Regions from separate parts of the Streptomyces sp. QH1-20 genome, predicted to be linked through region 1. Evidence: riboswitches for the same ligand, from Rfam matches in the RefSeq annotation. Region 1 holds a riboswitch; the other holds the start of a gene.

Region 1 (4,179 bases):
CGTGCGGGACGTCGGCCAGTAAGGACTCGACGGCCGCCAACAGCGCGAGGCTGTGCTGGAGTTCGTGCTTGAGGACGCGGATCCGGGCGCCCTGCGCGCCCACCTGTCTGCGGGTGGTCGCCAGGCGCTCGTACTCCTCGGGGGCCACCACCACCGCCTCCTCCCCACCGATGATCATTCGACGCGGCTCGGGGCGCCTGCTCATCGTGGCCGTCCTCTCCTGTGGGGGCATGACCGGTGGGGGCAGTCAATCATGAGAGTCCGTTGGCATTTGGGCCACTTGAGCGGGAATGGCCGTGAACTGCGGGTGCGGCCCGGCACATCGGTGCCGGGCCGCGCCCGCTGTCCCCCTGATCGGAGCGGCGGTGACCGGCGTCAGCGCGCGTCGGCGCCAGTCAGCTCGGCCCGCACCTGCCGGGCCGCCTCGACCAGATGCTCCAGGGAGCCGCGGACCTCGCTCCAGCCCCGCGTCTTCAGGCCGCAGTCGGGGTTGACCCACAAACGCTCGGCGGGGATGGCGGCGAGCCCCTTGCGCAGCAGGCCGGCGGTCTCCTCGACGCCCGGCACCCGGGGCGAGTGGATGTCGTAGACGCCCGGGCCCACCTCGTGCCCGTATCCGGCCACGGCGAGTTCGTCGGCGACCTGCATGTGCGAGCGGGCCGCCTCCAGGCTGATGACGTCGGCGTCCAGCTCCTCGATGGCGCCGATGATGACGCCGAACTCGGCGTAGCACATGTGGGTGTGGATCTGGGTGTCCGCCCGGACGCCCGCGGTGGTCAGCCGGAACGCCTCGGTCGCCCAGGCCAGATAGCCGGGCCGGTCGGCGGTGCGCAGCGGCAGTGTCTCACGCAGTGCGGGCTCGTCGACCTGGATGACGGCGGTCCCGGCGGCCTCCAGGTCGGTGACCTCGTCGCGCAGGGCCAGGGCGACCTGGCGCGCGGTGTCGGCGAGCGGCTGGTCGTCGCGGACGAAGGACCAGGCGAGCATGGTGACGGGGCCGGTGAGCATGCCCTTGACCGGGCGCTCGGTCTGCGACTGCGCGTAGCTCGTCCAGGCCACGGTCATGGGCTCGGGGCGGGAGATGTCGCCGGCGAGGATCGGCGGGCGGACGTAGCGGGTGCCGTAGGACTGCACCCAGCCGTGCTGGGTGGCGAGGTAGCCGGTGAGCCGCTCGGCGAAGTACTGGACCATGTCGTTGCGTTCGGGCTCGCCGTGGACGAGGACGTCCAGCCCGGCCTTCTCCTGGAAGGCGAGGACGTCGCGGATCTCGGCGGCGATGCGCTCGTCGTATCCGGCGGCGTCGATCCGTCCCGCGCGCAGGTCGGCGCGGGCGGTGCGCAGTTCGGTGGTCTGCGGGAACGAGCCGATGGTCGTGGTGGGCAGCAACGGCAGGCCCAGCCGGGCCCGCTGGGCGGCGGTCCGCTCGCTGTACGGCTGCGGGCGGCGGGTGTCCCGCTCGGTGACGGCCGCGGCGCGGGCCCGGACGGCCGGGTCGTGGGTGAGGGCCGAGGCGGCGCGGGAGGCGCGGGCGGAGCGGTTGGCGGCGAGCTGCGGGGCGATGACGTCCGTGCCCTCGTTCAGGCCGCGGGCGAGGGTGACGATCTCCTCGGTCTTCTGGCGGGCGAAGGCGAGCCAGCGGGCGACCTGGGGGTCCACGTCGCGTTCGGCGGTGGCGTCGAGGGGGACGTGCAGCAATGAGCAGGAGGGTGCCACGTCCACCCGGCCGGCGAGACCGAGCAGGGTGGCGAGGGTGGCCAGCGAGTGTTCGAGGTCGTTGAGCCAGATGTTGCGGCCGTCGACGACGCCGGCGACGAGTCGCTTGCCCGGCACGCCGCCGGCCGCGGCGAGGGCTTCGAGGTTGGCGGCGGCGGGGCCGGTGAAGTCCAGGGCCAGTCCCTCGACGGGTGACTTGGCGAGGACGGGCAGCGCGTCACCGAGGCGGTCGAAGTAGGTGGCGGCCAGGATCCTGGGCCGGTCGGCGAGCGCGCCCAGGTCGCGGTAGGCACGGGTGGCGGCGCTGAGGACGGCCGGGGGCTGGTCCTGTACGAGCGCGGGCTCGTCGAGCTGGACCCACTCGGCGCCGGCGGCCCGCAGCTCGGCCAGCACCCGGGCGTACACCGGGAGCAGCCGGTCGAGGAGCGTGATCGGCTGGAAGTCGGCCGGGGCGCCGGGTGCGGGCTTGGCGAGCAGCAGGTAGGTGACCGGGCCGACGAGGACGGGGCGGGCCGTGTGGCCGAGGGCGAGGGCCTCGCGCAGTTCGCCGAGCGGCTTGGCGGGGTCGGCAGTGAAGACGGTGTCCGGGCCCAGTTCGGGGACGAGGTAGTGGTAGTTGGTGTCGAACCACTTCGTCATCTCCAGCGGCGGGGCCTCCTGGGTGCCGCGAGCCATGGCGAAGTAGCCGTCCAGGGCGTTGTCCCGGACGGCGGCGCGGTGCCGCTCGGGGATGGCGCCGACCATGACCGTGGTGTCCAGGACGTGGTCGTAGAGCGAGAAGTCGCCGGTGGGGACCTCGTCCACGCCGGCTTCCGTCAACTGGCGCCAGGCGGTGCTGCGCAGGGTGGCGGCGGTGGCGTGCAGGGCGTCGGCGGTGACGCGGCCCGCCCAGTAGCCTTCGACGGCCTTCTTCAGCTCACGGCCCTGGCCCTGCCGGGGGTAGCCGTGGACGGTGGCCCGGGAGGACGGGGTGGCGGTGCGGTCGGTCACGGAACTCTCCTTCGCGAGTCGCGGAATGACCACGGCGGACCCGGGTGCGAAGGGACGACGAAGAGGGCGGGCGCGCCGGGCACGCCTGCCTGCCACCGCCGGCCCTCCCTCGGGGCCACCGAGATCACCGCACACGGGTGGCGTGCGGGCAGTGGCAGGTCTTCGGACTCGTGGGCGCGCCCTGGGCCTTGGGGCCTCGGGCACCTACTGGCCGTCGCTTCCCGGACGCGTGGCGTCCAGTGCGTATGACGGCGGTCGTTCCCACTCACCGCTGCGGGGCAGTCCCGGATTCCCACCGGGTTCCCTCTTGCGACGCTCCCGCCTGGCAGGCGGGGCGAACCAGCTGCGTCTCCCACCCTAGACACAATGTCGAAGTGCCGGTAGGGGAATCCGCGCATGGGTTCGATCTTGACGTGTGGCCGGGGGAGGACGCGTGGCCGAGGGAAGGGGCCCGTTCCCCGGCACCCGGGGCGCTCGCGCGAGCCGTGCCGACGCGCCGTGCCCCTCCGCGCGGTGACGGCGATCGTGTCGGGTACCCACAGGGTGCGGCCGGAGAGGATCCTTGAGCCCGTGAGAGCAGCGATCGGAAGACGGCCGGCCCGTGCGGCGCGGTCGCGCGCGGTGTTCGCTCCGGCCGCCGCCGGACCGGTGGCACGGTGAGTGCCGCGGACCGGGGCGGTGGCGCGCCCTTCGTGGTGTCGGTGCACGACGTCGCGCCGTGGAGCTTCGCCCAGAGCCGCCGCTGGCTGGGGGACCTGGACGCCCGCGGGGTGCCCGCGACGCTGCTGCTGGTCCCCGGGGCCTGGCGCGGCCCCGGTCTGCCGGAGGACCCGGCCCTGGTGAGCTGGCTGCACCGGGCGCGGCGGCGCGGCCACGAGCTGTCCCTGCACGGCTACGCCCACGAGGCCGTGCCGGGCGGGCCGCTCCCCCGCCGGTGGCTGAATTCCGTACTGGCCCGCGGGTGCGCCGAGTTCTGCGCGCTGGACGAGCCGGCGGCACGCGAGCGGCTGCGGGCCGGGCTCGCTGCCCTGGCTTCGGTGGACATCAGCCCACGGGGCTTCACACCGCCGGGGTGGCTCGCCTCCCCGGGCGCGCTGACGGCCCTGCGGGAGCTGGGCCTGGACTACACGACCAGCCATTTGGGGGTGCGCGACCTGCGGACCGGCGTGCGGCACCGCATGGTCGCGCTGTCCCACCGCCCCGGCGGGTTCGGCGAGCGGTTCGGGGCCCGGCTGATGCGGACGGCGGCGCGGCGGTGGGCGGGCCGGGGCAGACCGTTCCGGATCGCGCTGCACCCCGCCGACCTGTCCCGGGAGGGCTTGCGCGACTGCGCGCTGGACGCCATCGACGCGGCCCTAGCCGCGGGCGCCCGCCCGTGCACGTACGCCGAGCTGGTCCGCGCCCGCCGGACCTCCGTCGAGGACGCGGGCTGAGGCGCGATGAGGATCGTTCAGATCGCCAATTTCTACGGCCCTC
Region 2 (4,179 bases), 5.4 Mb from region 1:
GCTTCAGCGCGTCCGCGAGCCCGCGCTCACGCAGCCAGGCCAACGCCTTCACCGTTCCCCGGGTGCCCGGCACGATCACCAGATCCGCGTCGGCCAGCTCCTCCGGGCGGTCCACGAAGCGCACGATCACGCCCGGCTCCGCGGCCAGCGCGTCCACGTCCGTGAAGTTCGACATCAGCGGCACCGCGCACACCGCGACGCGCAGCACGTCCGCGCCGTGCGGCGGGGCCACCACCGACTCGCGCACCGCGCCGCGCATCGAGACCCGCAGACCGTCCTCCTCGTCGATGCCGAGGCCGTGCGCGAACGGCAGCACGCCCACGGTCGGCCGGCCGGTGAGGTCCCGCAGCATGTCCAGGCCCGGCTCCAGGAGCGTCACATCGCCCCGGAACTTGTTGACCATGTAGCCCGCGATGTGCGCCTGGTCCTCGCGGGACAGCAACGCCGTCGTACCGAAGAAGGACGCGAAGACCCCGCCCCGGTCGATGTCGCCGACCACGACGACCGGCAGCCGCGCCGCCCGGGCGATGCCCATGTTGACGATGTCCGTGCGGCGCAGATTGATCTCGGCGGGGCTGCCGGCGCCCTCACAGATCACCGCGTCGTGCGTACGCCGCAGTTCCTCCAGACACTCCGTCACCGTCCCGAGCAGCGCCTCCCGCCGCCCGCCGTACAGCGAAGCACCCGACGACTCCCCGGGGCCCCCAGGCCCCCCGAAGTACCCGCGCGCGCTGAGTTCGCCCACCGGCTTGCCCAGCAGCACCACCTGGCTGCTGCGGTCGCTGCCGGGCTTGAGGAGCACGGGGTTCATCAGGGCGCTGGGCTCGACGCGGGCGGCGGCGGCCTGCATGGCCTGCGCCCGGCCGATCTCGGCGCCCTCGCGCGTCACGAACGAGTTCAGCGACATGTTCTGCGCCTTGAAGGGCGCGACCTTGACGCCCTGGCGGACCAGCCACCGGCAGATCCCCGCCGTGACCACGCTCTTGCCCGCGTCCGAGGTGGTCCCGGCCACCAGCAGGCCCCCGCCCAGCGGGCCCGTGGGCCCGCTCCTGTCCGCTGTCACCGGTTCCTCCTGTGCTGCGTCGGAGCTATGACCCGTTGTGTGATCCGTAGTGCTGTCCGTACGGCCGGGACGGCCGCCGGAAGTCTGCCCAGGGCGCGGCCGGTCGGCGCACCGCTCGTGGAGCGCGTCGCGGCCCGCGCGCCGGTGACGGCGTACCGCCCGGCGATCGCCACCCCGAGGGCCAGCAGCGACACCCGGCGCGAGAGCCGTACCGCGCGCTCGATGTCGGCCGCCCGGACCGGGCGCAGCTCCGCGCCCAGGACGGGGCGGTGTTCGACGCGGCCCGCGTAGGCGAGGGTGCCGCCCAGCCGCACGCCGAGCGCACCGGCGAAGGCGGCCTCGACGGGACCGGCGTTGGGGCTGGGGTGCCGGGCGGCGTCACGCCGGGCCACCCGCCAGGCGCCGCGCGGGTCGGGGCCGGCCAGGACGGCGAGGGCGGCGGTGAGCCGGGCGCCGGGCCAGCCGACGACGTCGTCGAGCCGGGCCGAGGCCCAGCCGAACCGCCGGTAGCGCGCGGACTTGTGGCCGACCATCGCGTCCAGGGTGTTGACCGCGCGGAAGCCGACGAGGCCGGGCACACCGCCGAGGGCGCCCCAGACGAGGGCGCCCACCACGGCGTCGGAGGTGTTCTCGGCGACGGACTCGACGACCGCCCGCGCGATCTGCTGCGCGTCCAGCGCCTGCGGGTCACGGCCGCACAGATGCGGCAGCCGCTCCCGGGCGACGTCCAGGTCCCCGGCGGCCAGGGCGCCGCCGATGGCCCGGGCCTCACGGCCCAGGGACGTGCCGCCGAGCACGGCCCAGGTGGCGGCGGCGGTCAGCGCGACCTGCGCGCGGGGGGAGTTCCGTACGGCACGGGTCAGCAGCCCGGCGGCCGCGGCGGTGCCGCCCGCGCACACCAGGGTGTGCAGGGCGCCGTAGCCGCGGTGGTCGCGCCACAGCCGTCGCTCGACGCCCTGCGCGGCGCGCCCGAAGGCGGCCACGGGGTGGCCGCGGCGGGGGTCGCCCACGAGGAGGTCGCCGAGAAAGCCGAGCGCGGCACCGGACGCGAAACCGACGTGATCGGCACGCATCGGATCAGACCGCCGTCATGCCTCGGAGGGGTGCACGGAAGACGGAGGGAGGGGGTGTGGGGCGGCAGCCGGGCATCGCGATGTGTCCTCACTCAGGGTCCGCGCCCTGGTTCGACGTGACCGGCGACCAGAGTCTCCTGGCTCCCGGATCGGCGCTGCCCCCGGTCTTCCAGCTCGCTTCGACGAGCCGTGACCCCTATGGACCCACGGGGTGGGGGAGCGCTCCCCGGTGACAGTGGCGGGACCGCGCCGGACTCGCACCGGCTTCCTCTTGCTGTCGCCGTTTGGCCCCGGAAGTCCACCACGGCCCGGGAACGGCCGTCAACTCACGTTTGACCTGCGGCCATGGCCGCCCCGGGCCGTGGGTGGACTGTCGTGCGCGGACGATCAGGCGACGATGAGGTAGATGCCGTACGCGACGGCCGCCGCGCACAGCGCGAAGCAGGCGTACGCGCCGGTGCGCGCCACCGCGGTCGGCGCGGTGGCGGTTGCCGCCGCACCGGCGGCGCCGTCCCGCGTGCCCTGGGGCTTGCGGGACGTGCCGACGATGCCGAGGGTGAAGACGCCCACCATCGCGACGGTGACGACGAGGCTGACGCCGAAGACCTGGCCGAGGGATGCCCAGTCGATGTTCATTGCGTACTTCCTTAAGGCTGGCTGGTCCGGCGTCAGCCGGTCGCGGCGGCCGGGGTGCGCTCGGGCTCACGGGGAGCCGTGGCGGCCTGAGCCGGGACGAACCCGGCCGGCGGCGGGGCGACGGCCTGGAGGGCGGTGGTGACGACACCGGCGGGCTCGGCGACCTGGCCGTCGAGCTCGTTGACGTTGTCGTGCGTCACGGGCTTGCGGCGCGAGGCCAGCCAGATCGCGCCACAGGCGGCGACGGCGAGCACGGCGACCGTGGCGACGCCCCAGTCGCCCTGGTCGGCAAGGAGAGCGGCACCGGCGCCGACGAGGCCGGCGGCCGGGAGGGTCAGACCCCAGGCGGCGATCATGCGGCCCGCGGTGGACCAGCGCACCACGCCGCCCTTGCGGCCCATGCCCGCGCCCATGACGGCGCCGGAGCAGACCTGGGTGGTGGAGAGCGCGAAGCCGATGTGGGAGGAGGCCAGGATGGTGACGGCGGCGCCGGTCTGGGCGGCGAAGCCCTGCGGCGGCTGGATGTCGGCGAGGCCCTTGCCCAGGGTGCGGATGATGCGCCAGCCGCCGAGGTAGGTGCCGAGCGCGATGGCGATGCCGGCCGAGGCGATGACCCACATCGGCGGGTCGGCGTCCGCGCCCAGCGCGCCGCCGGAAATCAGGGCGAGGGTGATGATGCCCATGGTCTTCTGGGCGTCGTTGGTGCCGTGGGCCAGGGAGACCAGGGCGGCCGAGGCGATCTGCCCGGCGCGGTAACCCTTGGCGCTGGCCTCGGGGTCGGTGTCGCGCGCCAGACGGTAGGTCAGCCGGGTCGCCAGCACGGTCGCCAGGCCGGCCACGACCGGGGCGACGACGGCGGGGATGAGGACCTTCATGACGACGGCGTCACCGTGGACGGCGTCCGTGCCCACCGAGGCGATGGTCGCGCCGATCAGGCCGCCGAACAGCGCGTGCGAGGAGCTGGAGGGAAGGCCCGCGAGCCAGGTGAGCAGGTTCCAGACGATCGCGCCGACCAGTCCGGCGAAGATGATCTCCGGCCGGATGCCTGATTCGTCGACGATGCCCTTGGAGATCGTCGCCGCGACCTCCACGGACAGGAACGCGCCGACGAGATTCAGCACGGCCGACATGGCCACCGCGGTCTTGGGCTTGAGCGCCCCGGTGGAGATGGTGGTGGCCATGGCGTTGGCCGTGTCGTGGAAGCCGTTCGTGAAGTCGAACACCAAGGCCGTGACGATCACGATCCCGATGAGAAGCGTGATGTTTTCCATTCACCCAGGCAATCAGCTCGATGGTCAGGTACGCGGCGACCGTAGGGACCCTGGGTGAACGGAAGGTGAACTGGAACGGACCGAGCAGTGACGCCAACCGGAGGCGGATAACGATGACAGCGACCGAAGACCGGAT

What was found. A riboswitch is a leader RNA that binds a small molecule or an ion and turns the genes downstream of it on or off. The one in region 1 is predicted to bind cobalamin.
Region 2: another riboswitch for cobalamin. It lies ahead of AB8O64_RS08865 (cobalamin biosynthesis protein); the one in region 1 lies ahead of metE (5-methyltetrahydropteroyltriglutamate--homocysteine S-methyltransferase).

The regions. Positions count from the first base shown of each region.
Region 1 is NZ_CP166299.1:7,438,189-7,442,367, reverse strand. Features, by position in the region: gene AB8O64_RS33210 (hypothetical protein) at 1-205, opposite strand, end outside; gene metE (5-methyltetrahydropteroyltriglutamate--homocysteine S-methyltransferase) at 376-2,703, opposite strand; cobalamin riboswitch at 2,860-3,012, opposite strand; gene AB8O64_RS33200 (DUF2334 domain-containing protein) at 3,360-4,136, shown strand; gene AB8O64_RS33195 (glycosyltransferase) at 4,143-4,179, shown strand, end outside.
Region 2 is NZ_CP166299.1:1,988,397-1,992,575, reverse strand. Features, by position in the region: gene AB8O64_RS08870 (cobyric acid synthase) at 1-1,030, opposite strand, end outside; gene AB8O64_RS08865 (cobalamin biosynthesis protein) at 1,060-2,136, opposite strand; cobalamin riboswitch at 2,267-2,409, opposite strand; gene AB8O64_RS08860 (hypothetical protein) at 2,524-2,772, opposite strand; gene AB8O64_RS08855 (anion permease) at 2,805-4,043, opposite strand; gene AB8O64_RS08850 (class II aldolase/adducin family protein) at 4,157-4,179, shown strand, end outside.